Regions from separate parts of the Micromonospora sp. SD12 genome, predicted to be linked through region 3. Evidence: riboswitches for the same ligand, from Rfam matches in the RefSeq annotation. Region 3 holds a riboswitch; each other region holds the start of a gene.
What was found. A riboswitch is a leader RNA that binds a small molecule or an ion and turns the genes downstream of it on or off. The one in region 3 is predicted to bind S-adenosylmethionine.
Positions count from the first base shown of each region.

Region 1: another riboswitch for S-adenosylmethionine. It lies ahead of ACTMS2_RS16595 (aminotransferase class V-fold PLP-dependent enzyme); the one in region 3 lies ahead of ACTMS2_RS22755 (ABC transporter substrate-binding protein).
Region 2: another riboswitch for S-adenosylmethionine. It lies ahead of thrC (threonine synthase); the one in region 3 lies ahead of ACTMS2_RS22755 (ABC transporter substrate-binding protein).

Region 1 covers NZ_JBQHDF010000007.1:188,272-198,169, reverse strand. The annotation lists gene ACTMS2_RS16610 (FUSC family protein) at 1-1,049, shown strand, start outside; gene ACTMS2_RS16605 (PLP-dependent aminotransferase family protein) at 1,072-2,463, opposite strand; gene ACTMS2_RS16600 (DMT family transporter) at 2,462-3,400, shown strand; gene ACTMS2_RS16595 (aminotransferase class V-fold PLP-dependent enzyme) at 3,500-4,792, opposite strand; SAM riboswitch class IV at 4,839-4,959, opposite strand; gene ACTMS2_RS16590 (PrsW family intramembrane metalloprotease) at 4,982-6,481, shown strand; gene ACTMS2_RS16585 (hypothetical protein) at 6,545-6,712, opposite strand; gene ACTMS2_RS16580 (GroES family chaperonin) at 6,811-7,149, opposite strand; gene ACTMS2_RS16575 (AI-2E family transporter) at 7,308-8,606, shown strand; partial or broken gene ACTMS2_RS16570 (ATP-dependent DNA helicase) at 8,779-9,474, opposite strand; partial or broken gene ACTMS2_RS16565 (ATP-dependent DNA helicase) at 9,613-9,898, opposite strand, start outside.
Region 2 covers NZ_JBQHDF010000007.1:214,437-224,334, forward strand. The annotation lists gene paaN (phenylacetic acid degradation protein PaaN) at 1-181, opposite strand, end outside; gene ACTMS2_RS16690 (N-acetyltransferase family protein) at 235-1,254, opposite strand; gene thrC (threonine synthase) at 1,518-2,804, opposite strand; SAM riboswitch class I at 2,815-2,950, opposite strand; gene ACTMS2_RS16700 (DoxX family protein) at 3,082-3,510, opposite strand; gene ACTMS2_RS16705 (hypothetical protein) at 3,687-4,436, shown strand; gene ACTMS2_RS16710 (hypothetical protein) at 4,507-5,430, opposite strand; gene ACTMS2_RS16715 (DUF4232 domain-containing protein) at 5,907-6,467, shown strand; gene ACTMS2_RS16720 (ABC transporter permease) at 6,464-7,339, opposite strand; gene ACTMS2_RS16725 (alpha/beta fold hydrolase) at 7,336-9,898, opposite strand, start outside.
Region 3 covers NZ_JBQHDF010000014.1:94,628-104,525, forward strand. The annotation lists gene ACTMS2_RS22735 (serine/threonine-protein kinase) at 1-552, opposite strand, end outside; gene ACTMS2_RS22740 (sensor histidine kinase) at 856-2,376, shown strand; gene ACTMS2_RS22745 (MFS transporter) at 2,411-3,649, opposite strand; gene ACTMS2_RS22750 (RraA family protein) at 3,920-4,612, shown strand; SAM riboswitch class IV at 4,709-4,820, shown strand; gene ACTMS2_RS22755 (ABC transporter substrate-binding protein) at 5,093-5,947, shown strand; gene ACTMS2_RS22760 (amino acid ABC transporter permease) at 5,988-6,764, shown strand; gene ACTMS2_RS22765 (amino acid ABC transporter ATP-binding protein) at 6,767-7,504, shown strand; gene ACTMS2_RS22770 (peptidoglycan recognition protein family protein) at 7,761-8,891, shown strand; gene ACTMS2_RS22775 (hypothetical protein) at 9,349-9,690, shown strand; gene ACTMS2_RS22780 (PP2C family protein-serine/threonine phosphatase) at 9,780-9,898, shown strand, end outside.

The sequences.
Region 1 (9,898 bases), on a different contig from region 3:
CGCACGAGCTGCTCGGCAACCCGCAGCCGGTCTTCGCGCCGATCTCCGCGGTCGGCACCCTCGCCGCCTCGGTCGGCCAGCGGTTCCGCCGCACGGTGGAGCTGATCGTCGGGGTGGCGATCGGGGTCGCCGTCGGCGACCTCATCATCTACTTCGTCGGCACCGGCCCGTGGCAGCTCGGCGTGGTGGTCACCCTGGCCATCATGCTGACCGTCTTCGCCGGCGCCAGCGTGGCCATCGTCATCCAGGCGGCGGCCACGGCGGTGCTGATCGTCACGCTCACCCCGTCGACCCAGGACCTGGAGATCCCCCGGTTCATCGACGCGTTCGTCGGCGGTGGGGTCGCGCTGCTGGTCACCGCGATCCTGCTGCCGCTCAACCCGCTGCGGGTCATCAACCGGGCCGCCCGGCCGGCCCTGGACCTGCTCGCCGCCCAGCTCGACGCCACCGCGGACGCCCTGCGGGACCGGGACCAGGCCAAGGCCCAGCGGGCCCTGGACCGGCTCCGCGACAACCAGGAGGAGCTGTCCGCCTTCACCGAGGCCATCGACGGGGCGAAGGAGACCGCCATGCTCTCGCCGGTCCGCTGGCACCGGCGCGACGAACTCACCCACTACGCCGAGGCGGCCGGCCCGGTCGACCGGGCGATGCGCAACGCCGGCACGCTGACCCGCCGCGCGGTCACCCTGATCGAGGACGAGGAGCCGATCCCGGAGACGATGCCGGACGCGGTGGCCCACCTCGCCGAGTCGGTACGCCTGCTCAAGCACGAGTTCGCCGTCGGCGAGGAGCCGGAGCAGGCGCGGGAGCGGGCGCTGCGCGCGGTCAGCGAGGCCGGCCGGGCGTACGCCGAGGGGGTCGGCTTCTCCGGCAGCGTGGTGGTCGCGCAGGTGCGCACCACCGCCAGCGACATCATGGTGGCCTCCGGCCTCACGCAGGAGGAGGCCAACCGTGGCGTCCGGCAGTCCTTCGGCGACCAGGACGGGCCACGCGGTCAGGGGAAGCCCGACGACGCCCCGAAGCCGCCCGCCGCCCCGCCGCTCGGCTGACCCGTACGCCCCGTGGGCCCGCTCAGGCCCGCAGGGCGCGGGCGAGGCGGCGGACGGCCTCGTCCATCAGCTCGGGTCCGGCGGCGGCGTAGGTGAGGCGCAGGTGCGCCGCCGGGGGCTCGGCGGCGTACCAGGGGCGGCCGGGAAAGACGATGACGCCCTCGGCGGCCGCGGCGGCGGCCAGCGCCACGTCGTCGGTGCCCTCGGGCAGGCGGACCCAGAGGTGCATGCCGCCGCGCGGGACCGGCTGCCGGGCGAGTTCCGGCAGGTGCCGGCGGAGCGCGGCCAGCAACGCCTCGCGGCGGGCCCGCAGGGCGGTGCGCAGGGCGCGGCGGTGCCGCGTCCAGGCCGGGGCGGTGACGAACTCGAGCGTGGCCTGTTGCAGCGGGCCGGCGACGAAGAAGTCGTCGAGCAGCCGGGCCGCCCGCAGCCGGGCGCCGGCCGGGCCCCGGGCGCCGATCGCCGCGACGCGCAACCCGGGGGCGGTCGACTTGGTCAGCGAGCGCAGGTAGACGACGTGCCCGTCGGGGTCGTCGGCGGCCAGCGGCGGCGGGGCCTGGCCGTCGATGGTGAGGTCGCGGGCGTAGTCGTCCTCGATCAGGAACGCCCCGGCGTCGCGTACGGCCTCGGCGACCCGGGCCCGGCGGTGCCCCGCCAGGGTCGCGCCGTGCGGGTTGGCGTGCAGCGGCTGGCAGTAGAACAGCCGGGCGCCCGTACGGGCGAACGCGGCGGCGAGCTGGTCGGGCCGTACGCCGTCGGCGTCGGCGGGCACGGGCACCACCCGCAGGCCGGCGGCCCGGGCGGCGGCGAGCGCGCCCAGGTAGGTCGGCGACTCGACGAGCAGGGTGTCGCCGGGCGCGGCGAGCGCCCGCAGCGCGGACGACAGCGCGGCCTGCCCGCCCGGGCAGATCACCATGTCCTCGGCGCGCAGCCCGGCCCCGGCCTCGCGGGCGAACCAGGCGCGCAGGTCCTCGCGTCCCTCGGCCGGCCCCCGCTGCCAGGACGCGGGCTGCCGGGCGGCGCGGGTGAGCGCGGCACCGAGCGCGGCGGCGGGTTGAAGTTCCGCGTCGAGGTAGCCGCCCGACAGCAGGATCGCTCCTGCGGGCGGTAACGCCAGTAGCGCCTGCATCTCGTCCTCGCCCGGCCGGCGGGGGCCGAGCGCCACGGTCTGCCACGACAGGTCGGGCACCCGCCACTCGCGCGGCGGGGCGGCCACGAAGGTTCCCCTGCCGGACCGGGTCTCGATCAATCCCTCGGCCACGAGCTGCCGGATGGCCTTGGCGACGGTGACCGGTGAGGCGTGGTGGCGGGCGGTCAGCTCGCGCACCGAGGGCAGCCGCGTGCCGGGCTCGGCGACGGCGACGAGCCCGCGCAGATCTTGGCTGACACGTCCGACTGCGTTACCGTCATTCATGAACGACAAGAGTAGCGCTACCGTCCGAAACGCGGTAACGGCGGACCGGACGGTCGGTCTCGCCCTGGGCGCGCTGGGCGTACTCGCCTTCAGCATGTCGCTGCCCGCCACCCGCGTCGCCGTGCAGCAGCTCGACCCGTGGTTCGTCGCCTTCGGCCGGGCCGTCGGCGCGGGGCTGCTGGCGGTGGCGTACCTGCGATTCACCGCCGCCCCGCGCCCCACCCGCGCCCAGTGGCGGCGGCTGACCGTCGTCGCCCTCGGCGTCGTCGTCGGCTTCCCGCTGTTCACCTCGCTGGCGCTCATCACCCAGACCTCCGCGCACGGCGCGGTCGTCATCACCGTGCTGCCCGCCATGACGGCCGTGTTCGCCGTGCTGCGGGCCGGTGAGCGACCGCCGGCACTGTTCTGGGTCGCGAGCGCCGGCGGGCTGCTGGCGGTGCTCGCCTTCCTCGGCGCCAGCGGTGCGGTGCGCGGTGCGGTCGCCCCGCCCGACCTGTTCCTGCTCGCGGCGGTCGTGCTGTGCGGCCTGGGATACGCCGAGGGCGGCGCGCTGGCCCGGGAACTGGGTGGCGCCCGGACGATCTGCTGGGCGTTGCTGCTCTCCCTGCCGGTCACCGTGCCGGTCACGGTCGTCGCCGCCGTGGCCGCCCCACCGCACGCCGACGCCGTCACCTGGTCCGCGTTCGGATACCTCACCGCGGTCTCCATGTTCCTGGGCTTCTTCGCCTGGTACGCGGGCCTGGCCCGGGGCGGCGTCGCGCAGGTCGGCCAGATCCAGCTCGCGCAGCCGGTGCTCACCCTGCTCTGGTCGGCGCTGCTGCTGGGCGAGGCCGTCACCCCCGCCTCGATCGCGGCGGCGCTGGCGGTGCTGGCGTGCGTCGTGCTGATCCAGCGCACCCGCGGCCGCACGCCGGCACCCGTGGCGAAGCAGGCCTGACAGCTCCGCGCCGCCCCGCCCGCCGACCTCGCGCGCCCGCCGGCCCGCCGCTGCGGGCACAGTGGGCTCCCGGGCCGGCAGGGTCGCCTCCCGGGCCCGTCAGGCCAGCGCGGCGAGGGCGGCGAGCAGCCGGTCCACGTGCCCGGTCGTGCTGCCCAGTCCGATGCTGGCCCGCAGGGCGGTCGGCGGCAGGTCCCGCCGGCCGCTGCGGGCGGCCGCCTCGTCGAGCAGCCGCCGGGCCAGCGGGTGGGCGCAGAAGAGGCCGTCGCGCACCCCGATGTCGTACGTCGCGGCCAGCTCCGTCGCCACCTGTGCCGAGTCCCGGCCGGCCACCACGAACGACACGATGCCCACCCGGGGCGCCGCCGGCCCGAACGTGCGCAGCTCCACCACGTGCGGCAGGGCCGCGACGCCCTCGCGCAGCCGGGCCAGCAGGGCCTGCTCGGCGTCGTGCAGGGCGACCCGGTCGGCGTCTCCCAGGGCGGCGCAGACCGCCGCCAGGGCGACCGCGCCGAGCAGGTTCGGGGTGCCCGCCTCGTGCCGGGCCGGGCCGGTCGCCCACCGCACGTCGTGGGTGGCGGCCCCGACGTGGCTGGTGGCGCCCCCGCCGGCCAGGTACGGCGGTGCGGCGTCCAGCCAGTCCGCCCGCCCGACGAGTACCCCCGCGCCGAAGGGCGCGTACAGCTTGTGGCCGGAGAGCGCGATGTAGTCGACGTCGAGGTCGGCGACGTCGACCGGCGCGTGCGGGGCGAGCTGCGCGGCGTCCACCGCGATCCGGGCCCCGTGTCGCCGCGCCACCCGGGCCAGCTCGGCCACCGGCCAGCGCTCGCCGGTCACGTTGCTGGCGGCGGTCACCGCCACCAGCACGGGCGGCCCGTGTTCGGCGCCGGGGCGGGCGGGCCGGTGGCCGGCGGCGGCCGGCCTGCGCAGCTCGCCGAGCGCGGCGTCGAGCGCGCGTACCGCCCCGGCGGGCTCCGCGGGCACCGGCAGCCGCACCGAGCCACGCGGCCAGGGCAGCAGGTTGGCGTGGTGCTCCCCGCCGAAGGTCACCACCGTCGTGCCGGCGGGCAGCGCCCGGGCCAGCAGGTTCAGCGCGTCCGTGGTGTTGCGGGTGAAGACCACGTGGTCGCCGGCGCGGGCGCCGAGGAAGTCGCCGACCGTCTGCCGGGCGCGCTCGTAGGCGAGGGTGCAGCGCCGCGACAGCGCCCCGGCGCCGCGGTGCACGCTGGCGTACCAGGGCAGCAGTTCGGCCACCGCGTCGGCCGCGGCCCGCGCGCACGGCGCGGTGGCCGCGTAGTCGAGGTTCACCTGCCCGGGTACGCCGAGCACGTCGAGCGGGCCGGCGACGGCGGGCGGCTGCGGCGCGGGCGGGGGTACGAGGGTGACGGTCACGGCCGACCTCCGGGGTCCAGGACCCCGGGTGGGCGCACACGGGCGGGGTCCGCGCTTGCCCGGCGCGCGGATCGGGCCGGGCCCGGTCATCACCCGGGGCACCCCACCGCGAACTCGACGAGGGTTGCCGGCCAGCAAGCCGGGGCTTGACGCTGGCGCTCGTGACCTGCCGGCAGCATAGCCGGGTCGATGCGACCGGACCAGCCGGCCCGGGATGGCTACGCTGACCGCATGGCCGACACCCCGCCCGGCGCGTCCCTGCCGTCGCCGACCGCGCCCGCCGTTCCGCCGCCCGGCGGGGCCGGGCCCCGGATGCCGCTGCGTCGGCTGGGGTGGCGTCGGGCCCTGGTGCTGGCCGGCACCGTCCTGTTCATCGCGGCGTGCGCGCTGTTCATGGTCTTCACGCTGGGGGAGAACCTCGGCGTCGAGGCGCTGTTGATCGGCGTGGTCGCCGCGATCCTCCCGGTGCCGGTGCTGGTGGGTTGTTTCCTCTGGCTGGACCGCTACGAGCCAGAACCCCTCAAGTACCTGATCTTCTGCTTCGCCTGGGGCGCGTTCGTCTCCACCGCGGCCTCGCTGACCGTCAACGAGTTCTCCGCCGGGCTGTTCGAGGACTGGGGGTTGCCCACCGCGCTGACCGCGGTGCTGGTGGCGCCGTTCATCGAGGAGCTGACCAAGGCCCTCGGGCCGATCCTGCTGCTGATCTTCCGCCGTCGCGAGATCTCCGGGATCACCGACGCCCTGGTCTACTGCGGGCTCTCCGCGGTCGGGTTCGCCATGGTGGAGAACATCCTCTACCTGGGCGGCTACGGCTACGCCAGCGGCGTGGAGCGGTACGGGCCGGCGACCGGCACCCAGCAGGTCATCGCCATCTTCATCGTCCGGATCCTGCTCTTCGGCTTCGCCCACCCGCTCTTCACCTCGATGACCGGGGTGGGGCTGGGCATCGCCGCGCGCGCCGCCGACCGGTGGGTGCGGGTGCTCGCCCCGCTCGCCGGCCTGCTCCTGGCGATGATGCTGCACGGGCTGTGGAACCTGCTGCCGACGCTCACCCAGGCCACCGGCGAGACGCTGATCATGCTGTACGGCTTCATCGGCGTGATGGTGCCGGTCTTCTTCGGCATGGTCGGGCTCGCCGTGTGGCTACGGGCCTGGGAGGGGCGGCTCACCGAGCGGACCCTGCCGGACTACGTCCGGGCGGGCTGGCTCACCCCGCCGGAGGTGGCGGCGCTGAGCAGCCTGGGACGGCGGCACGCGGCCCGGGTGTGGGCCAAGCGGGTGGCCGGCGACGGCGGGCTGAAGGCGATGCGCGGCTACCAGTTCGCGGCTACCCGGCTGGCGCTGCTGCGCGACGGCGCGCTACGCGGCCTGGACCGGCGCCCGGCTGACCGGGAGCGGACCGCGCGGGAGGAACGGGAGCTGCTGGAGGCGATCGGCGCGTACCGGTCGTTCTTCGTGGGCCGGGACCCGCAGGTGCCGGTGGGGATCTGGGACGGGCAGCGCTACCACCTGCGCTTCCCGGACGGCACGCAGCGTTCGGTCGAGGCGCCGGACGAGCCCGTCGTGCCGATCCCGGTGGTGCTCGTCGCGTCTCCCCCGCCGCCCCCGGCCGGCTGGTACGGCCCGCCCGGCCCGCCCGGCTGGTACGGCCAGCGCCCGCCGGCGCCGTGGCCCCCCGGCCGCCACTGACGCGGACGCCCGGGGCCCCCGGACCCGCTACCGGGGCCGCCCCGCTCGGGCCGGCCCCGGTCGTCAGGTCATCAGGCTGGTGAGGAAGTCACCGAGGCCCTGCGCCATCGCCATCAGTCCCGCTCCGATCGCCTTGAACATCTCCGCCGCGCCCTCCGGCCGGAAGGCCATGAAGTAGATCAGGAACGCGACGCTCCCCCAGAGCAGAATCTTCTTCACGAGTACCGGCATCGTCCCTCCCCAGGGCCGGTGGTGCGGCTGGCTTCCCGGCCGGGAGCGACGCAAACGGCACCGACGCCCTCATCCGGGCGGGTGGGGAGGGGACGGGATCAGAGGTAGAGGCCGGTGGAGTCGTTCTCCACCCGCTCGGCGGCCACGGCGTGCACGTCGCGCTCGCGCAGCAGTACGTACCCGCGGCCGTGCAACTCGACCTCGGAGCGGTCGTCGGGGTCGAAGAGGACCCGGTCGCCCGAGACGATGGCGCGTACGTTCGGCCCCACCCCCACGGCGGTGGCCCAGGCCAGGCGCTTGCCCACGGCGGCGGTCGCCGGGATCACGATGCCGGCGGTCGAGCGTCGCTCACCCTCGCTGCCCTCCATCCGCACCAGCACGCGGTCGTGCAGCAGGCGGATCGGCAGCCCGGAGTCGAGATTCTGGTCGGCGGTCACGCCGGAAACGCTACCGTGTCCCGGTCGGTCGGCCGTGGGCGGTTACGCGCCGGGGGCCGGGGGCAATGTGTGGCGGACCTGCCCTACGGTGGCGTCGTCGGACGTATCCTGTCCGCCCATCGGCATGGGCGGGCCGGTTCTCTTGCCAGGAGGTGCGCTTGAGCCGCTTCGAGCAGATACGCGGACGGCTCCGTCGCGCGTACGAGTCGGGCCGGGAGTCGGCGCGCGCCCGCCGCGCGGACCCGGCCGACGTCCCCGAACCGGCCGGCGTGGCCTCGCCGACGTCCCCCGGACCGGCGGCTGCGCCGTCCGCGACCGTGGTCGGCGCCCCGCCGCCCGGTGCCATGCACAACTCCACCTCCAGCCGCGACGACGCGGACGTGCCGCACGCGTTGCGGATCGCCGCCGCGTGGTCCTGGCGGCTGATCGTGATCGGCGTCGTCGCCTGGGCGCTGTTGAAGATCGTCGGCACCGTCCGGATCGTGGTCATCCCGCTGGCCGTCGCACTGCTGCTCTCGGCGCTGCTCGCGCCGGCGGTCGGCTGGCTGCTGCGGGCCCGCTTCCCGCGGTCCATGGCGACGGCGGTGGTGCTGGTGGGCGGCCTGGCCGGGGTGATCGGCACGCTGACCCTGGTGGTGAACGAGTTCATCCAGGGCGTGCCGGAGCTGAGCAAGAAGTCCTCCGAGGGCGTCCGGCAGATCCAGGACTGGCTGAAGACCGGGCCGCTGCACCTCTCCGACGGCCAGCTCGACAACTACATCGACGAGGGCCAGAAGTGGATCAACAACAACACCGAGAGGTTCACCAGCGGCGCCCTCTCCACGGCCGCCACGCTGGCTGAGGTGCTGACCGGCACGCTGCTGGTGCTCTTCGCCACCTTCTTCTTCCTGCGCGACGGCAACAAGATCTGGCGCTTCCTGGTCCGGCTGCTGCCGGTCGCCGCCCGCTGGAAGGTCGACGACGCCGGGCGGGCGTCCTGGGCGACGCTGGTCGCCTACGTCCGGGCGACCGTGCTGGTCGCCTTCATCGACGCGGTCGGCATCGGCATCTTCCTCGTCATCTTCGACATCCCGTTCGCCTTCCCGCTCGCCGCCCTGGTCTTCCTCGGGGCGTTCATCCCGATCGTCGGAGCGACCCTGTCGGGCGTGGTCGCGGTCCTGGTCGCGCTGGTCGACAGCGGCCCGGTGACGGCGCTGATCATCCTCGGCGCCGTGATCGGGGTGCAGCAGGTGGAGGGACACCTCCTCCAGCCGCTGATCATGGGCCGGGCGGTGGCCATCCACCCGCTCGCGGTCATCATCGGCATCGCGGCCGGCGTGGTCCTCGCCGGGATCACCGGCGCGCTGGTGTCGGTGCCGCTGATCGCCGTGCTCAACACGGCCGTGCGCCGGCTCGCCGCCCGTACCGTCCCGGACACCCCGCCCGACGCCGTCGTCGTCGCCTCCCAGGCGCCCTGACCCCGCGCCCCGGGCGCGATCCGCACAACCGCCGAGAGGGCGGTCTCCCGAGCCGGGAGGCCGCCCTCTCGCCGTCGCAGGCCCGGGCCGACGAGGCGGGGAGGCCGCCCGCTCGCCGTCGCAGGCCCCGGCCGACGGGGCGGGTCGAGGCCGACGGGACGGGTCGCGCGGGTCAGGACCTGGCGAGGCGTTCGAGTGCGCCGCGGGCGACCTCCGGCCGGGTGGTGTACCAGAACGGCGGCAGCGACCGGCGCAGGAACGCCCCGTAGCCCCGGGCGGTCTCCAGGCGCGAGTCGAGCACCGCCACCACGCCCTTGTCGCCCGTCGACCGGATCAACCGACCCACACCCTGGGCCAGCCGGATCGCGGCGATCGGCACGCTGACCGCCGCGAAACCCGACCCGCCGCCGGCGTCCACCGCGGCGGCCCGCGCCGCCGCCAGCGGCTCGTCCGGCCGGGGGAAGGGCAGCCGGTCGATGACCACCAGCTGGCAGGAGTCGCCCGGCACGTCGACCCCCTGCCAGAGCGACATCACCCCGAACAGGCAGCTGGACTTCTCCTCCCGGAACCGGCGTACCAGCAGCGGCAGGGCCTCCTCGCCCTGGAGCAGGACGGGCAGGTCGGTCCGCGCGCGCAGCAGCTCCGCCGCCTGCTGCGCGGCCCGCCGGGAGGAGAAGAGGCCGAGCGTACGCCCGCCGAGCGCGGTGACCAGCGTCAGCAGTTCCTCGCCGGCCGCGTCGGGCAGCCCGGAGACGCTGGGTCGGGGCAGGTGCGCGGCGACGTACAGGATGCCCTGCCGGCCGTAGTCGAACGGCGAGCCGACGTCGAGGGAGCGCCAGCCCGGCCCCGAGGTCGCCGGTGCCCCCGCCGCGCCACCCTGTGCGGTGCCGTCCTGCGCCGTGCCGCCTTCGGACGGTCCGGTGCCTCGTGCCGGTGCGGCGGCGCCGGTGCGGCCGGCGGAACGGGCGGCCAGGGCGGCGGCGGCCGGGGACGGCGGGTCGGCCGGGGGCGCCTCCAGGCCCAGCGCCCGGGCCACCGTGTCGAACCGGCCGCCCAGCGTCAGCGTCGCCGAGGTGGCGACCACCGTGCGCTCGTCGTACAGGTGGGTGGCGAGCGTGCCGGCGACCGAGAGCGGCGCGACCACCAGCGCCCGGCGACCGGTGTTGTCGTTCTTCTCCACCCAGGCGACGTCGTGGTCGGCCTCCTCCAGCAGCCGCTGCGCGGTGGCGGAGAGCTCGTCGAGCACCGCCTTGGCCTGCTGCTTGCGCACCGGGTCCGGGTCGTCGGACTTG
Region 2 (9,898 bases), on a different contig from region 3:
AGTCACCGCCGAGGTACGCCTCGAATGCGGCCTTGCCGTCGGCGGCGGCGGTCTCGCCGTAGACCCGGGGGCTGGGCGACTCGGGGTAGGCGGACCAGTACCCGCGCTCCGTGATCGCGGTCAGCGCCCGGTTGAGGGTGTCGGCGTGCCTGTCGTACAGGGGGTGCGGGGTCTCCGTCATGCCCGCCATCATGCAACAGGAACCCCTCAGATCAGTAGGGGCGTGTCACAAACTCAGATGGTGAGCTGCCAGTCGGTCCAACCGTCGACGGGACGGAACCCGAGTTGCTCGTTGATCCGCACCATGTGGGCGTTCTCGGCCGCGTTGAAGGTGTCGATCGCGCGTACCGCCGGCTCGTGGGCCAGCAGGTGACGCAGGTTCTCGACCTTGGTGAGCAGGCCGAGGCGGTGACCGCGGTGCTCCGGGTCGACGATGGTGATCTGCTGGAACGCGTGCCAGTCGGCCGACGCGCCGACGTCGAGCAGGGTCCAGGCGACCACCCGGCCGGACGCCTCGTGGCGCGCCGCCGTGTGGTAGCGCCGCCGCCCCCGCGCCCGCAGTGCCCGCTCGATGCCGCGGACGCGTTCGACGTCGATCCGCTCCGGTTCCCACTCCACGTCGCCCAGGGGTGCGTCGGTCATCAGCCGGCCGTCCAGGTAGGCGATGTCGGCGACGTACTCCTCGGGGGTGTCCCCCCGCCAGCGCACGACGTCGTAGCCGGCGGCCCGGCCCCGGGCGTCGGCCAGCGCGGCGGCCAGGCCGTCGTGGTCGAGCCGGGTGGTGTCGAGCCGGCGGCGGACCTCCGCCAGCGCCGGCCGGGCGCCGGTCGACGCGGCGAAGGCGGCGGCGGCCCCGGAGCGGGCCGGGCCGCCGGGCAGCGCGGAGACCGCCATCGCCAGCACCCGCTTACGGCCCCGCTCCCGCAGCAGGCGTACGCCGTGCTCGTGCAGCGCACGGCCGACACCGCGACGCCGGCACTGGGGGTGCACCACCACCTCGGCCTCGGCGTTCTCGGTGTTGTCGAGCTGCGGCAGGTCCAGCGCGAGGTAGCCGGCCGGCACGCCGTCGAGCCGGGCCAGCGCCCAGAGCGGCTCGTTGCCCGGCATCGGGTGCCGGATCGCCGCCTCGAAGCGCCGCCGGCAGAAGGGCGGGAAGTCCGGCAGGTCGGCGTCGTTGGCCGCCGCGCCGATCCGGTACGCCTCGTCGACGGCGGCCTGGTCGGCGGCGTCGAGCGGCGCGATCGCGATGCTCATCGGCTCAGGGTGCGCCCCCCGACGACGATCGGGCCAGCGAATTAACGCTGGCCCGATCGGAAGTTGGTCGGGAGGGACGCTCGCACAACGCCTCCGGCGTTGGGTCGCAAGAACTCAAAGTCTCCGGCGAAACGCCCTCCCGCACGGAGCATCTTGCGCCGTCCGGTTCCTGCCGTCAAGTCCTTGTCGGCGCGTTTTCCGCACTCACAGCGAAAACCCAGTTACGCCGCGAATCCCCCGCCCGCCCCGGTAGCCGGGTCGGGTCAGCCGAGGAGGCCGGCGTCGCGGGCGGCTCGCAGCGAGGGCTTGATGCGGTGGGTGGGGCCGACCTGGCCGGCCACCGCGTCGAGGGTCTTGAGGCCCTCGCCGGTGTTGAAGACGACGGTCTCGGCGGTCGGGTCCAGGCGGCCCGACTCGACCAGCTTGCGCAGCACGGCCACGGTCACGCCGCCGGCCGTCTCGGCGAAGACGCCGGTGGTGCGGGCCAGCAGGCGGATTCCGGCGCGGATCTCGTCGTCGTCGACGTACTCCATCCAGCCCCCCGTGCGGCGCACCGCCTCCAGGGCGTAGATGCCGGCGGCCGGGTCGCCGATGTTCAGGGACTTGGCGATACCGGTCGGCCGGACGGGGGTGATGGTGTCGGTGTCGGCGTGCAGGGCGGTGGCGATCGGGTTGCAGCCGGCCGACTGCGCGCCGAACACCTTCCAGCCGCCCGCCGGCGCCTCGACCAGGCCGATCTCGACCAGCTCGGCGAACGCCTTGTCGATCTTGGTGAGCAGTTCGCCGGACGCCATCGGGATCACCACCTGCGCGGGGATCCGCCAGCCGAGCTGCTCGGCCACCTCGTAGCCGAGCGTCTTCGAGCCCTCGGCGTAGTAGGGGCGCACGTTGACGTTGACGAACGCGGTGTCCTCGAACTCGTCCGTCTCGACCAGCTCGCCGCAGAGCCGGTTCACGTCGTCGTACGAGCCGTCGATGGCGACCAGTTCGCCGCCGTAGACGGCGGTGGTGATGACCTTGCCCTGCTCCAGGTCACCAGGGATGAAGACCACCGACGGCGCGCCGGCCCGGGCCGCGTGCGCGGCGACGGAGTTGGCCAGGTTTCCGGTGGAGGCGCAGGCGTAGCGGCTGAAGCCGAGCGCGCGGGCGGCGGTCAGGGCCACCGAGACGACCCGGTCCTTGAACGAGTGGGTCGGGTTGGCGCTGTCGTCCTTGACCCAGAGCGGGCCGGTGACGCCCAGTTCGGCGGCCAGGTGCGGGGCGGCCACCAGCGGGGTGAAGCCGGGGTCGAGGGTGACCCGGGTGGCCGGGTCCTGCCCGGCGGGCAGCAGCGCCGCGTACCGCCAGATGTTGCGCGGGCCCGCCTCGATCTGCTCCCGGGTGACCGTCGCCAGCGCGGCGGCGTCGTAGTCGACCTCCAGCGGGCCGAAACACTCGTAGCAGGCGTGCTGGGCGGCGAGCGGGTAGCGGGCCGAACAGGCGCGGCAGACCAGGGCGCGGGCGGGGCTGGCGGTGGTGTCGATGCCGGAGGGGGCGAACGTCGACGTCATGTCGAGGGTCCTCTCATCTTTCCCCGCATCGCACCCTGCGGCGGGGACGGAATTGGCACCTGCCCCGCCGGTCGCTCTGCGGTGAGCGCGCGGGGTGGTTGCCGGGGCGTCGTCGGGCCGTATCCCTCAGCCCCTCTGGATGAGGTATGCAGTTGTGCCGTCGAGTCTAAGCACCGACAACGCCCGGATCGACGTCGGATCCCACGCTGTGAGCGATCCCGCAGCCGCCGTCGATCCGCCGGGCGGGGCCGGCGGAACCCTCCTCGACGGTACGGATTCAGACGGTCACCGAGCGGGAGTCGGCGGGGCGCCGGGCGCGCAGCAGGGTGTCGAGCGCCCACGCGCCGGGACCGAACACGGCGATCAGCAGGAACGACCAGCAGAACAGGACGGCCAGCTCACCACCGTTGCGCAGCGGCAGCAGCGCGTCGGGCTGGTGCACCACGAAGTACGCGTACGCCATCGAGCCGGACGCCAGCAGGGCCGCCGGCCGGGTCAACAGCCCGACGAGGACCAGGCCGCCGCAGACCGCCTGGATCAGCGCGGCCCACCAGCCCGGCCACTCGCCGAGCGGGACCGCCTCGCCGGTGCCCCGGCTGCCGCCGAGGATCCCGAGCAGTGAGGCCAGGCCGTGGCAGAGGAAGAGCAGGCCGACGACGGCACGGAACAGGGACAGGGCCGGGCCACCTATCCGGTCAGTGAGCATCAGGGCACCTCCGATCAGGACGGCAGGACGGCACCAGGATGCCGACAAAGATTCGACCGTGTCGATGAATTCCCTATCCGTGGGAACGCTCCCATGGATAGGGGCGTCCCTGCCGCCTTGCGGGCTGGCGCGGGCCCGTTACGGTGCCGGTCACATCGACGGAAAGGAACGCGCGAATGCGTCGCAAGCTCGTCCCGGTGGTGGCGCTGACCATGGCCTGCCTGCTGGTGGTGACGACCGCCTGCTCCACGGGCAACCGGAAGAAGCGGAACCGGTCCGCCGACCGGCCCGCCGGCACCGCCGTCGAGCGGGACGACGTCGACACCGCCCCGGCGACCGCCCGGGCCACCCCGACCCCCCGCCCCACCGACGACCGGCTCAGCTGCCTGGAGCTGCGCAACACCCGGGTCGGCAGCAGGAAGATCCGCTACCGCGGGTACGCCGCCCCGATCCGCCTCGCCGACGGCCGCTGGTCCGACCCCGACGGCACGAGGGTGGAGTTGCAGCGGCCGTGCGCCGTGGGCGACCTCGACGGCGACGGCGCGGGTGACGCGGTGGGGGTGGTCATGCTCGACGGCGGCGGCACCGGCCGCTTCTTCACCCTCGCCGCCTGGCGCAACGTCAGGGGCGAGCCGGACTACCAGGCCCAGGTCGACCTCGGCGACCGTACGCCGGTGGAGAGCGTCAGCGTGCGCGACGGCAGGGCGACGGTGGTCTACCTGACCCGCCCCGCGGACGGCCCGATGGCGGAACTGAGCATCCGGCGCACCGCCGTCTACCAACTCCGGGGCACGACGCTGGCCGAGCTGCGCCACACCGACGCCCGGGTGACCGACGCGTCCGGCGACGGGGACACCGCCGACTCCGGCACCGCGCCGGACTCCCCCGACTCCCCCACCCGCAAGCGCAGGCCCCGGTCCCGCTGACGTCCCCGCGACCGGGCCGTCCGGGACCCGTCGATCGTTGCCGGCTCCGGCCGGAACGAGCACGCGCGGCTCAGCCCGGGACCGGCCGGTGGGCCGCTGGCCTCGGGAGCTGTACGGATGCGGTCTCCGGGCAATTCTGCTGGCTCACCTCGCCGAGGCAGCCCCACCCCGGGCCCGGGGGGCGTTCGAAGTACTGGACGGGCTGCGACGGGACGGCCTCGGTGGTGAACGTTCCGGTGCCGCCCGGGATGCGTTGCTCGTGGGAACCGGTCGTGTCGGTGTAGGAGGCGACGATGTGCCACTCGCACGTGTGGGTGGACACCTCCGGCTGGATACGGAAGGCCATGTTGGACTGACCGTTGCCCAGCTCGACGACGTTGCGGCGGAAGTACAGCCGGCCCTCCTCCGGCTCGCCCTCGGCCAGGGCGTACGGACCGTGCGGCTCGTCCGTCGGTCCCCCGGTCAGGTCCCACAGCAGGCCCTGCCGGGACTCCGCACCCGCCGGGGGAAGGGTGACGACGGTCTGCGCCGTCGGTACGCGGCACGTGTCCTTGACGGCAGTCATGTTGTTGATCGTGAGCCCGGCGGCGCGGTCGCTGTTCAGGTTCAGGTCGAACGTCTGGGCATGGCCGCGATTCTCGTTGCCGTCCTCCCGCGGGGCCACGTAGGACGCGTGCTCGACCAACCGGCCGCCGAGCGGCTTCAGGAACTCCCACACCTCCGACCTGGCGCCGGTCAGGGCGGTGAGGGCGGCCTGCTCGCCCTCGGTCAGCGGCCGGTCGAGCAGCACGGTGAAGGCCTCGGGCAGGTCCCGGTCGTAGTCGAGGGGAGTGACGGTGGACACGAACGCGGGCTGCTCACGGTCGACCACCTTCTCGGCCTGCCTGTCCGATCGGGCCCGATCGGTGGCCGTCGACCGGTCCAGCAGAAGGTCGGCGTGGTAGGCGAACAGCACGCCGAGCACGACGACGACGGCGACGGCGGTCGCGTACACCGCACGCTGCCTCGGCCGAAGCCCGCGAAACCCGGGCAGGCGTTCATCGGCCAGCACGGCCAGGGCGCTCGGCCCGGGCCGCTGCCCCGGTGCCGGCGCGGGTGGCGGCGCGGCCTGCGAGACGGGTGGCGGCGCGGGCGGGGACGTGGACGGCCGAGCCGGTGGCGCGGGCGACGGCTCGGCGGGCGGCTCAGGCGGCGGCACGGCGGGCGGAGTGGACATACCCGATTCTCACTCACGGGAACCGCAGTCTCACAGACAGCAGTTCGCGCTCCCCGGGTTCCTCACCTGAGGAGAGACCGGTCCCACGCACGGGGCAGCTCGACAGCGCCCATCAGCCGCTCCCCCGGACGGGTGTCCGGGGCCGGCTGAGCACCGGCCGGTGCGATGATCGGGCGATGGCAACCCCCGCGTACCGACCCGCACCGTGTCCGCGCGGCGGAGTTTCCACACCGGCACGGCTGATCGGCGTCACGATGGCCGGCCTCGTCCTGCTCGGCGCCTGCTCCGCGGCCGCACCGCCGTCGGTCGATCCGGCACCGAGCACCATCCCGAGAGCGGGCGCGCCGACACCGGATTCCGGGACCGCCCCCGGCGGGTGCCCGGAGTCCGGCGTCCGGATCGGTTCGCCGGGCTCCAGCGCCGCGATGGGTCTGCGGGCCCTCGGGCTGGAGCTGGTCAACTGCGGCACGGAGCCCTACCCGCTGAACGGTTATCCCGCGCTGCGTCTGCACGACGGCGACGGCAACCCGATACCGGTCCGGGTGGTCGAGGGGGCCAAGGAGATCACGTCGGGCTTCGACGCGCCGCCCCGGCCACTGACCCTGCGGCCCGGCGAACGGGCCGGTGCCGCCGTGCTCTGGCGCAACCTGGTCACCGACCCGACGGTCGTCGCCACCACCGGCGAGCGCCTGGAGGTCGCGCCCGCCGCCGGCCGGCCCGCGCAGGTCGTCGGCCTGGACGGGCCGATCGACCTCGGCAACACGGGCCGGATCGGGGTCAGCGCCTGGAAGAAGGCGGCCGACCCGGCGCCTTAGCTGGTGACGTCCTTTCGGGTGAAGCGCCAGAACGCCAGCCCCCAGAACAGCGTCGCGTAGCTGATCGCGGAGATCGCGCCGCGTACCACGTCGTCGGTCTGCACCGGCGTCGACAGCAGGCCCAGCCAGGCGGTGCTGTAGTGCGTCGGCAGGAACGCGCGCAGCGCGCCCAGCGCGGTGATCTGGTCGAGGATGCTGGAGAGGATCCAGAGCAACACCGCGCCGCCGACCGCGCCGAGCGCGGCGTCCGTGACCACCGACAGCAGGAACGCCAGGCCGGCCACCACCAGGAGTACGACCGCCAGGTAGCCGAGCACCCCCAGCAGCCGCAGCAGCCCCTCGCCCGGTTCGAGCTGGGCCGCCACGGTGCTGCGCAGCGGCTCCCAGCCGTAGCGCAGCGTGCCGATCAGCAGGGCGGTGCCGGCGAGCAGCAGCAGCGCCAGGGCCGAGTAGACGAGCGCGACCACCAGCTTCACCGTCAGCAGGCGGGCCCGGGGCACCGGCACCGCGAGCAGGTACCGCAGGCTGCCCCAGCTCGCCTCGCTGGCCACCGTGTCGCCGCAGAACAGCGCCACCACCACGACCATCAGGAACGACGCCGAGACGAAGATGGTGAAGAGGGTGAAGTTCAGCCCGCCCGACGTGGCGAACTCCACCAGGCTGCCGAACTCCCCGCGCCCGTTGTCGTCGTCGTCGCCCGTGTCGAACTGGAACGCAATCAGGATGATCAACGGCAGCAGCACCATGAAGCCGAGGGCGAGCTGCGTACGCCGCCGGGAGGCCTGCCGCCGGAACTCGGCGCCGAACGGCAGGGTCGCCGACGGTCGGTAGCCGGCCGCCGCGCCCGCCGTGGGTGACGTGCCCGCCATCATCGGTCCCCGCTTCCCCGAGAGTTCTCGCCCACCAGGGCGAGGAACGCGTCCTCCAGGCGGCGCCGCGGCACCACCCGGTCCACCCCGATGCCGGCCCGGACCAGCTCGGCGACCACCTCACTGCGGGCGGTGCCATTGGTGTCCACCACGAGCTGGCCCTCGCTGTCGGGGAGCACCCGCACCCCGTGCAGGCCGTCGAGCACCGCCCGGGCGGCCTCCGGGTCGGTCACGTCGAACAGCACGCTGGGCGACTCGCCGACGATCTCCTCGACGGGGCCCGAGGCGACGATGCGGCCCTTGTTCACCACCACCGCGTGCGTACAGGTCTGCTCCACCTCGGCCAGCAGGTGGCTGGAGACCAGCACCGCCCGGCCGTCGGTGGCGTAGCGCTGGAGCACCCGGCGCATCTCCGCGATCTGCGGCGGGTCTAGCCCGTCGGTCGGCTCGTCGAGCACGAGCAGTTCGGGCAGGCCCAGCATCGCCTGCGCGATGGCGAGGCGCTGTTTCATGCCGTGGCTGTAGTTCTTGATCCGCCGGCGCACGGAGTCGCCCAGGCCGGCGATCTCCAGGGCCTCCTCGAAGTGCGCGTCCTCGGCCGGCCGCCCGGTGGCCCGCCAGTACGCCTTCAGGTTCTCCAGACCGGACAGGTGCGGCAGGAAGCCCGGCCCCTCGACCAGCGCCCCGATCCGGGACAGCACCGGCGACCCGGGCACCAGCCGGTGCCCGAAGACGTAGATCTCGCCGGCCGTCGGCTGGGTCAGCCCCATCAGCACCCGCAGCGTGGTGGTCTTGCCCGCGCCGTTCGGGCCGAGCAGGCCGACGACCTGACCGGGGTGCACCTCGAAGTCCACGTTGGAGACGGCGACGAAGCCGTCCGCGTACTCCTTGCGGAGCTGCCGCACAGCCAGCGGGACGCCCGCGTACGCCGGGTGCACGGAGCTGTCCTGGCGGCGGTGCCGGCGGCGGACCACGGCGACGACCACGACGAGCCCGACGACGATCGCGGCGACCAACCCGGCCAGCACCCAGCGCCACACGGTCGCGGAGGTGGGGATCGGGTCGCCGGCGACGGTCGGCAGGCTGACCGCGCCGGTGGCCGCGACGGTGTGCACTGCCGGCTCGACCGGGGTGGCGTACGCCTGGTCGGAGGTCGCCACCACCACGCGCAGCCGGTGCCCGGCCTCGATCCGGCGCACGATCGCCGGCAGGGTGACGGTGACCGGGCGTGCCGCGTCGATCGTCGGCGGCAGGCCGGTGAGCCGGATCGGGGCGACCAGGCCGTTGGGCAGGGTGGCCGCGCCGTTGGGGTCGACGTCGTAGAGCTTGACGAAGAGCACGGCCTCCCCCGTCGGCGACGCCGCCCGGACGTCGACGGTCGGGGCGCCCACCACGTCGACCGCCTCGGCCAGCGGCTCCGACTCGAAGCGGGCGTGCTGGCCGGGAATGTCGCCGGCCACGCCGCCGAGCAGCGCCGACAGCTCACCGGCGAAGGGCACCGAGGAGATGGCGGCGGGGTTGCCGGCCGGTGGGTTGGCGACGGGCTGGGCGGGACCGGCCACCGGCACGCTCCGGCGAGCCGTGCCGGCGACGCCGGGATAGTCGGCGTAGCGGTAGCCGGTGGCCACCAGCCCCCGGTCGAGGGCGTCGAAGCCGGCGATACGCGACCAGGTGAAGTCGTCGCCCGGGGCCTCGCCCTCGCCCTTGACGTAGTGGTCGAGCCACTGCACGGTCAGGAACTTCACCCGGTCCGAGTCGGTCTTCGGGCCCTCGCCGCCGTCGTGGCCGCCGGTGAACCAGGCCACCCGCACGGGCGTGCCGGCGGCGGCGATGCCGCGCGCGTTGGCGTCCGCCTCGCCGAGCGGGAAGAGGGTGTCCGCCTCGCCCTGCACCAGCAGGGTCGGCGCCTCGATCCGGTCGAGCACCCCGGCCGGGCTGGAGCGGCGCAGCAGGTCCACGGCGGCCTGGTCGGCCCGACCCGTGGTGGCGATGCGCAGGTACGCGGCGCAGATGTCGGCGGCGAACCGGCCGCACGCCGGGTCGCCGGCGCCGGCCGGCGCGCGCCCCGGGCCGGTGCCCGGACCGGCGCCCGGCCCCGGGCTGGGCGGGCCGGCGGAGGCGGGCGCCCCCTCGGGCTGCGCGGCGCTGGTCCCGGAGAGCCCGGCCGGCCCGGAGCCGACGTTGCCGCCGCCGCCGAAGAACAGCCCGGCCCAGCCCGACTTGAAGACGCCCTCGGTGGGCTCCTTGCCGCTGCTCTCCGGCAGGAAGGAGCGGGACAGGTCGTTCCAGGTGATCATCGGTACGATCGCGTCGACGCGCTGGTCCTGCGCGGCGAGCAGCAGCGCCAGGGCGCCGCCGTACGAGCCGCCGACGACGCCCACCCGCGGGTCCCCGTCCCCGTCGGTACGGACGTCGGGGCGGGCGGCGAGCCAGTCCAGCAGCCGTTGCGCGTCGCGTACCTCGTAGTCCGGGTGGTCCAGGTGGATCTGCCCGCCGCTGCGGCCGAAGCCCCGCGCGGTCCAGGTGAGCACCGCGTAGCCGCGACCGGCGAACTCCTCGGCG
Region 3 (9,898 bases):
CGGGCTGGCCGGCGCGCCCGTCCACTGCTCGGGCGCCATGTAGCGGGGAGTGCCGGTGACGCTGATCCCCGAACTCCCGCCCACCGGCATGGCGATGCCGAAGTCGGCCAGCTTGCTGGTGCCCTCGGCGGTGACCAGCACGTTCTCCGGCTTGTAGTCGCGGTGCACGACGCCCCTGGCGTGCGCCGCCCCGAGCCCGGCCAGCGAGCCCTTGAGGACGCAGAGCGCCGACTCCGGCGTCGTCGGTCCGTGCGTGCGCAGCATCTGCCGCAGCGACACCCCGTTGACCAGCTCCATGACGATCGCCGCACCGCTGGGCGACTCGACGTACTCGTAGAGGCGGGAGACGTGCGGGTCGTCGATCTCGGCCAGCAGCCGCGCTTCCTCGCGGAACCCGGCACGGAACGTCGGATCGTCGCCGATCCCGCCGGTGAGGTACTTGATCGCGACCGGTGTGCCGGTCGCGTCGTGCACGGCGAGGTCCACCCGGCCGGACGCGCCGGCGCCGAGCTGCCGCACCGGACGGTAGCCGGAGACCTGCCAGCCGCTCACGCGTACACCTCCCCCGCGCCGGGGGCGGTGGGGCCGCCCCCGGTCGCCATTGTGGTCGCGGGAGCCGGCGCGGCCATCGGCGCAACGGCTGCTTCCGGCCCCCGGACGTCCGGGGCGTCCCGGCGGGCGGCGACATGGTCGGTTACGGACACACGCCACTGGTAGCACCCGACGGCAAGCACCCCGCGCCCGCGCCCCGTCGACTGCACTAAGGTGCAGGTCGTGGGCAGCGAGGCGACTCCCGAGGCAACGACCCGTCGTCCGATGACGACCCGCCGGTGGCTCACTGTCCTGTTGCTGACGATGACCGCCATCGTCCTGCTCGGCGGCGGGGCCGGCGCCGCCGCGCTGCGGCACACCGCCGGGGTCTCCAACCATCTCGCCGACCGGGTCGCCCCGGCCCGTACGGCCGTCGGCCAGCTCGACAGCGGCCTGCTCGTCCAGGCGGCGGCCGTACGCGGCCACGTCGTCACCGCCGACCCGCGTTTCGTCGACTCGTACCGGCAGGGCGTCGAGGACGAACGCGCCACCATGTCGCGGCTGCGCGTCCTGCTCGCCGACGAGCCGGAGGCGCTGGGTGACCTGGAGCGGGCGCGGCGGCTGGCCGACCGCTGGCGCACGGAGTTCGCCGAACGCCTGATCGCCTCCCGGCAGGCCGGCGCGACGCCGCAGGAGCTGGCGCCGCTGGTGACCGGGGACGCGCAGACCTTCGCGGCGGTGCGCGCCGAGCTGACCGGGCTGGTCGGTCGCCTGGACGGGATCCGCGACGCCGGCCGGGGCGACCTCGACGCCGCCCGGGCGCTGCGGGACCTGACCTTCGTGGCGATCCTCGCGGCCCTGCTGGTGTGCGGGATCGTCGGCTCCGTGCTGGTGCGTACGCGGGTGCTGCGGCCCCTGGACCGGCTGGGCGCCTCGGTGCGTCAGGTGGCCGGCGGCGACTTCCGGCACCGGCTGCGGCCCGACGGTCCGGCCGACATCGCCCGGCTGACCAGCGACGTGGAGACGATGCGCCGCGCGGTCGTGGAGGCGTGGGAACGCAGCCAGCACGACCGCAACGCCCTGGAACAGCAGGCGGACGAGCTGCGCCGCTCCAACGAGGACCTGGAGCAGTTCGCGTACGTCGCCTCGCACGACCTTCAGGAGCCGCTGCGCAAGGTGGCGTCGTTCTGCCAGATGCTGGAGCGCCGCTACGCCGACCAGCTCGACGACCGGGCCCGGCAGTACATCGGCTTCGCCGTCGACGGGGCGAGCCGCATGCAGGAGCTGATCAACGATCTGCTCACCTTCTCCCGGATCGGCCGGGTCTACGGCGACGAGCGGGAGGTGGACCTGGCCGAGGTGTTCGCGCAGGCCGAGGCGAACCTGTCGCGGGCCGTGGAGGAGTCGGGCGCGACGATCGACCGCGATCCGCTGCCCACCGTACGGGGCGAGCCGACCCTGCTGACCATGCTGTGGCAGAACCTGCTGGGCAACGCGGTCAAGTTCCGCAGCCCGGACCGGGCGCCGCGCATCCGGGTGACCGTGACGGACACCGCGCAGGGCTGGTCCTTCGCCGTCGAGGACAACGGCATCGGCATCGACCCCCGGTACGCGGAGAAGATCTTCGTCATCTTCCAGCGGCTGCACCCCCGGGGCGCGTACCCGGGCACCGGCATCGGGCTGGCGGTCTGCAAGAAGGTCGTCGAGTACCACGGCGGGACGTTGAGCCTGGACGAGGCGTACCGCGACGGGACCCGCTTCGTGTTCACGCTGCCGCGGGTGCCGGCGGCGGTCGTACCCGGGCAGCCGGGCCAGCCGGCCGAGGAGTCGGCGGCCGGGGTCTGAGCCCGCCCCGGCGCGCCGGGCACCGGCCCCGCGATCAGCTCGCCGACCGACCGCCGCCGGCGGCGCGGGTGGCGGCCAGCGCGATCCCGCACGCCGCGACGGCGCTCAGCGGGGCGATCAGGAAGCCGACGGTCACCTCCCCCGCCGCGTCCAGTACCGCGCCGGCCACCGCCGCGCCGCCCGCGCTGCCCACCGAGAACGCCGTCGCCGCCCACGCGAACGCCTCGGCCACCGTGCCGGTGGGAGCCACGTCGTCGATCGCGACGAAGGCGATGGTCAGCAGCGCCGGCAGCGCGAGCCCGCTGACCGCCATCAGGCCCAGCATCGCGGCCGGGGCCGGGGTGAGCAGCAACGGCAGGTAGCCGACGGCGAAGACGCCGACCGCGCGGGGCAGCGTGGCATGCCGGCGCAGCCCGCCGAAGCGTACGTAGAGCAGGCCGCCGACCAGCGCCCCGGTGGCCTGCGCGGCGAGCAACCAGCCCGCCCAGGACCGGGCTCCGGCCGCCTCGGCGTATCCGGTCGCGGCGACGGTCACGCTGCCCACCGCCGCGCCGACCAGCAGCAGCGCGCCGAGGACCAGGCGGAGCCGGCCGGCACGCAGCGGCCCGGCCCAGTGGCGTACGGCCGGCTCGCCCCGCCAGCGACGCACCGCGTCGGTCGTGGCGAACCACGCGGTACCGACGGCCTGCAGGAGCGCGGCGGCGGCCAGACCGCCGGGCGGGCCGGCCAGGCCCACGGCGGCGAGCGTGACCACCGGGCCGAGGATGAAGATCAGCTCCTGGACGGCGATGTCCAGGGTGTACGCGGTCTGCACGCGGTGCGCGGGGAGCAGGTCGCGCCAGAGCACCCGCAGGCACGACTCGAACGGCGGCGCGCCCGCCCCGGCCAGGGCGGCGGCGCACACCGTCACCGGCAGGTTCACGTGCGCGGCGGTGAGGGCGAAGCCGATCGTCGACGCCGTCACGGACAGCCAGAGCACCGGCGGCTGCCGCCAGCGCTGCGCCATCCGGGCGAGCATCGGCTGGCCCACGGCGGTGCCGGCGGTGAACGCGCCGACGAGCAGGCCCGCGACGGTCAGCGTCATCGTCTCGCGGGCGAACACCAGCAGGGCCAGCGGGGCCGCGCCGAGCGGGATCCGGCCGAGCAGGCTGGCCGCCAGGACCCGGGCGGCCCGTGGCGCCCGGAGCACCGCGACGGCGGAGGTGTCGGTGGGGTCGGCGGCGGGTGGCCGGTCGGCGGGCGGTACGACGCCGGTGTGGTCGGGTGTGGGCATGGCGGAACGCTCCCGGAGGTGTGGCGGAGGTGAACGGCGGGCGGCGTGGCACCGGGCCGGTCAGGGAGCGAAGTCGGAGCGGTCGTGGTCGTTGCCGTACAGCGGCAGGTCGGGGGTGATCCAGCGGCCGTAGGCGACGGCGACGGCCTCGATCGGAATCACGTGGACAGTCTAGGTCCGAGCCAGCGGCACCGGATTGGACCTCGCCGCGGCGGCACCCGTGCTCCCTACGATGACGACCCACGCACCACCACGTGCCAGGAGGACGTCATGCGGGAGCGCTTCGCCGAGCTGTCCACGCCGCTGATCGCCGACGCCTGCGTACGCCTCGGCGTGCCCCCGCGCGCGGCGCCGGCCGGGATCCGGGCGGTCGTGCCCGGTCACCGTCTCGTGGGCCGGGTGCTGCCGGTGCGCCACCACGGCAGCGTGGACGTGTTCCTAGAGGCGTACGGCGGCGCCGCCGCCGGTGACGTGCTCGTCATCGACAACGGCGGGCGGACCGACGAGGCGTGCGTCGGGGACCTGGCGGTGCTGGAGGGCGCCGCGGCCGGCGTCGCCGGGCTCGTCGTCTGGGGCCTGCACCGCGACACCCCGGAGCTGGTGGAGATCGGCCTGCCGGTCTTCAGCTACGGCAGCCTGCCGGCGGGGCCGGCCCGGCTCGATCCGAGGGAGCCGGAGACGCTCACCAGTGCCCGGGTCGGGCCGCACCTGGTGACCGCCGACGACCTCGTGGTCGCCGACGACGACGGGGTGCTGTTCCTGCCCGCCGCGCGGGCTGCGGAGCTGTTCGCGGCGGCGGAGCGCATCGGCACCGTCGAACGGCTCCAGGCGCGGCGCATCCGCGCCGGGGAGACGCTGCGGGAGCAGACCGCCTTCGCCGACTACCTGGTTTGCCGCGCCGCCGAGCCCGGGCTCACCTTCCGGCAGCACCTGCGCCGCGTCGGCGGGGCGATCGAGGAGTGACCGGGGCGGACGGGACGGACGCGCCGTCGGCGGGCGCGTGAGGGTGGTCATAGCGGCTGGACGGCCCAGCGTGGCGGGCTGCTAGCCTCGTCGGCAGGTCATGAGCGCCAGCGTCAAGCCCCGGCTCGCTGGCCGGCAACCCTCGTCCGCGCAGGGGTGCCCCGGGTGAAGACCAGGCATCGGAGCGGCTCCGGTGCAAGCGCGGCCTGGTTCCCAGGTCGACACCGACCGAGGAGAGCCATGTCCCTGCGCACCTTCCCCCCACCGGCGGTTCCCGCCGTGGCACCGGCGTCGCCGGCGCTGACGCGGCGCCGCCACATCGACATGATGCGGGTCTGCGCCACCTCCTGTCGCCCCGGCGACGCGCGCTAGGCGCGCCACCCCCTCTTCCCTGAACCATCCCAGCGGTACGCCCATCGGGCGCACCGTCGGCGACGCACGCCCGTGCCCGTCGCCGGAGACACCTCATCGGAGACACCTGTGCGCATCCTCTCGTCCCTCACCCGGGCCGCCGCCCTCGGCGTGGCCGCCGTCCTCGTCGCCACCGCCCTGACCGGCTGCGGCGACGAAGCGGCCGACGCGGCCGACAACCCGTACGGCCTGCTCCAGCCGGGCGTGCTGCGCGCCGGCACGCTCACCGACGCCCCGCCGAACGTCTACCTCAAGGACGGAAAGTTCACCGGCTTCGACAACGACCTGCTCGTCGCGGTCGCGGAAAAGGTCGGCCTGAAGGTGGAGTTCGTCGGCACCGACTTCTCCGCCCTGCTGTCGCAGGTCAACAACCGCAAGTTCGACGTCGGCAGCTCCTCGATCACGATCACCGAGGCGCGCAAGAAGACCGTCGACTTCGGCAACGGCTACGACTTCGGCCACTTCGGACTCGACGTGCCGGCCGGCTCGTCGATCACCGGCTTCGACCAACTCGCCGGCAAGCGGGTCGTGGTCGTGCAGGGCACCGTCCAGGACGACTACGCCACCGGCGAGGGACTCGACCCGGTCCGGGTGCCCGACTACAACGGCGCGATCAACCAGCTCAAGGCCGGAACGGCCGACGCCTGGATCGCCCCGGCCGAGATCGGCGACAAGTCGGCCGCCGACAGCGCCGGCAAGATCACGGTTGCGGCCAAGCTGCTCAGCCCGGCCCCGACGGCGTACGCGGTCGCCAAGGGCAACGACAAGCTGCGCGAGGCGCTGAACAAGGGGCTCGACGAGGTGATCGCCGACGGCACGTGGAGCCGCCTGCAGGCCCAGTACTACCCGGGCCGCCCCATCCCGGCCGACTTCACGCCGGGCAGCGGCACGGTTCCGGTGCCGTCGGCGTCGGCCACCTCCTGAGACGTAGCGACGACGAGCAAGCGGGGCGGTGGGAGAGACGATGGATCCGTTGAGCACCCTGTGGGAGACCTTCTTCGACGCAGACTCCATGCGCGAGGCGCTGCCCGAGATGCTGACGGTGGGGCTGCCCAACACGCTGATCCTGGCGATCTCCGCCGCCCTGCTCGGCTCGGTGCTCGGCATGGCGCTGGCCGTCGCGGGCATCTCGCGTACGCGATGGTTGCGGTGGCCGGCGCGGGTCTACACCGACGTGTTCCGCGGCCTGCCGGCGGCGGCGACGATCCTGCTCATCGGGGTCGGCCTGGCGCCGCTGGGGATGCAGGTGTGGGGGCCCAACCCGTATCCCCTGGGCATCCTGGCCCTGTCGCTGATCGCGGCGGCCTACATCGGCGAGATCTTCCGCTCCGGCATCCAGTCGGTGGAGGCCGCGCAGTTGGAGGGCGCCAGGGCGCTGGGCCTGTCCTGGGGCGAGGCGATGCGCCTGGTGATCGTCCCGCAGGGGATCCGGCGGGTGCTGCCGGCCTGGGTGAACCAGCTCATCGCGCTGATCAAGGACTCCAGCCTGGTCTACTTCCTCGGCCTGCTGGCCAGCCAGCGTGAGCTGTTCCGCATCGGGCAGGACTACGCGGCCAACACCGGCAACCAGTCGGCGCTGCTGCTGGCCGGGCTGTTCTACCTGACGCTGACGGTCCCGCTGACGCACGCCGTCAACTGGATCGACCGGCGGCTGCGGCACGGCCGGCAGGCCACTCCCGGTGACGCCGACGACGACCTCGACCTGGCGCTGCCGGGCGCGGCGGGAGGGAACCAGCGATGAGCATCGACACGACGACCTCGGTGAGCCTGAGCGTCCGCGACGTGCACCTTGCCTTCGGGGCGAACCGGGTGCTGCGCGGGGTGGACCTGGACGTGGCGCGCGGAGCGACGGCCTGCGTGATCGGCCCGTCCGGGTCGGGCAAGTCCACCCTGCTGCGTACGATCAACCGGCTCATCGAGCCCGACCGCGGCGACGTGCTGCTCGACGGGCGCAGCGTGCGCGGCGACGACCCCGACGCCCTGCGGCAGCGGGTGGGCATGGTCTTCCAGCAGTTCAACCTCTTCCCGCACATGAGCGTGCTGCGCAACGTCACCCTCGCGCTGCGCCGCATCCGCAAGCTCGACGCGGACGAGGCGGCGGCGCTCGCCCGCGACCACCTGGAGCTGGTGGGGCTGGCGGCCAAGGCCGACGCCCGCCCGGCGCACCTGTCCGGCGGGCAGCAGCAGCGGGTCGCGATCGCCCGCGCGCTGGCGTTGCGCCCGCAGGTGATGCTCTTCGACGAGGCGACCTCCGCCCTGGACCCGGAGCTGGTCAAGGGCGTGCTGGGGCTGATGGCCGAGTTGTCCGCCGGTGGCATGACGATGGTGGTGGTGACCCACGAGATGGGCTTCGCCCGCGAGGTCGCCGACACGGTGGCGTTCATGGATCGCGGCGTGGTGCTGGAGGCCGGCGAGCCGGCCGCGATCTTCGAGCGGGCCGAGCACCCCCGGCTGCGCCGCTTCCTCTCCCAGGTGCTCTGACGGTCGGCTACCCTGCCGCGCTGCGTGACCCGCCCGCGACCCACCAGCCGCCCGCGGCGGGCCGGGCGGAGTAACTGCACGTGGAGATCGAGAGTCGGCGCGAACTGGCGCCCCGTCCGGGGAAGCTGGTCCGACCTCGGTCGGCCTCTGGCGCACTGCCACGCCTTGGCAATATCCTCCACTGCACACGCGAAGCCTGGAGTTCCTTTTCAGGGGCCGCCCCCGCCCCCACCTCCGGCCGCAGAGGAGAGACGCCATGCACGTCGAGGATTCCGCACTGGACCGCCGGACCCTGCTGCGCGCCGGCCTCGGCGCCGCCACGGTCGCGGTCGTCGGCAGCCAGCTCGCCCTCCCGGGCACCGCCCACGCGGACCCCGGCTCCGACCTGGACTGGATCTACAGCTGCGACGAGTGGGGCGCGCGCCCGCCGGCGGACCCGCTGTCGGTCAGCGCCATCCCCACCAACAAGATCATCGTGCACCACATGGCGTTCCCCAACGTCACCGACTACTCCGAGGCGCAGGCGGTCAAGCTGGCCCGCGACTGCCAGAACCTGCACATGGACGGCAACGGCTGGTCCGACACCGGCCAGCACTTCACCATCAGCCGCGGCGGCTACGTCATGGAGGGGCGCCGGGGCAGCCTGGAGCGGCTGCGGGCCGGCGACCGGCAGATGATCTCGGCGCACTGCCCGGGCGAGAACGGCCGCGCCATCGGCATCGAGAACGAGGGCACGTACGTCACCGAGACGCCGCCGGAGGCGCTGCTGGACTCGCTGGTCGCGCTCTGCGCGACCATCTGCCGGCGGTACGGGCTGCACGCCCACGACATCTTCGGCCACTGGGACTTCCGTACCACGCTCTGCCCCGGGGCCGCGTTCTACCGGCAGTTCCCCACCCTGCGCCGCCGGGTCTTCGAGGAACTCGGCACCGACCTCGGCGACGTGCCGGCCCGCCGCTGGCCGGACCTGTGGCGCTTCGTCGGCTCCCCCTCCGTACGGGTGGTGCAGTACCTGCTCGCCCACCGGGGCTACGCCGTACCGGTCAACAGCGTCTTCGACGCCGCCACCGTCGCCGCCGTGCAGGACTGGCAGTACCGCAACGGCATCGGAGTCGACGTCGACGCCACCCTCACCGCGCCCACCTGGGAGACCCTGGTGCCGGAGCTGGGCAGGGACGCCACCGGCCTGCCGGTCACCGCCGTGCAGTTCCTGCTGAACTTCCGGGGCCACACCGAGGTCACCACCACCGGCGAGTACGACCACCCGACCAAGATGGCCGTCAAGGACCTCCAGCGCGTCCACGGCCTGCCGGCCCACGGCAAGCTGGACCTCGACACCTGGTGCGCGCTCGTCGGCGGCGTCGTACGCCGGTCGTTCCGCCACTGACCACCGCCGCCGGCCCGTGGGGGCGAACCCGCACGGGCCGGCGGAACGCGGGCGGTGGTCGATCGGCGTACGGACCGACCTGCCCGTCCGGTACGCCGAGGGCGCCCTCACCGTCGACGTCGCGGTGGCGCCCCGGGAGTCCCGGCGGGTGGACCTGCTCGTCGAGCCGGTCTTCGACGGGCAGCGCCTCGCCGCGCCGCCGCCGAGCCGGGCGACGCCGCCGCGCGCGCCCGGGCACCCTGGCCCGCGAGCTCGCGCGGCTGGGCAGCAGCAACTTCAAGGACTCGGACACCGCCATCGTCGACGAGCACGGCGAGGTGGTGCCGAACCCGCTCGCCACCAGCGAGTTGCAGGCGTACTGGTACGCCGCGCTGCGGCACGCCGGGGTGGCCTTCGCCGCGACCGGGCACCCCACGTACGGCGCCGGGCTGGTACGCCGGGCCGCCGCCTGCCGGAGGTGCTCAGCGGCCTGCCCCGCGACGACGCCCACCCGCACCCCGGCGTCTATCCGGACTCCTGCTCCCCGCAGGCCTGGTCTGCCAGCGCGGTGGTGGCGCTGATCCAGGCCCTGCTGGCGCTGCGCCCGGCCGCGCCGCTGCGCACGATCTTCGTTGATCCGCACCTGCCGGAGTGGCTGCCGGACCTCGTGCTGGAGGGCGTGCGGGTCGGCGGTCGCACCGTGGACCTGACCGTACGACGCGGACGCGGCGGGCGTACGTCGCTGCGCGCCCGTGGCGACCGCATCGCGGTGGTCCGCCGGCCCACCCTCCAGGCGTGGACGACCCGCCGCCGGGCCTGACCGGGCGGTCCCGCCGGTGACGGACGAGCCGCACCGGCACCGCACGCTCGCGGGACGGTCGGCCCGACCGACAGGGCTAGGATCCTGTGGTGGCCGATCAGAGGCTCATCGGGGACGACGAACGGTTGCGCCGCATCGAGGCCGTGACCGACGCGACGCTGTCCCGCCTCGACGCTGCCGACCTCTTCGACGAGCTGCTCGACCGGGT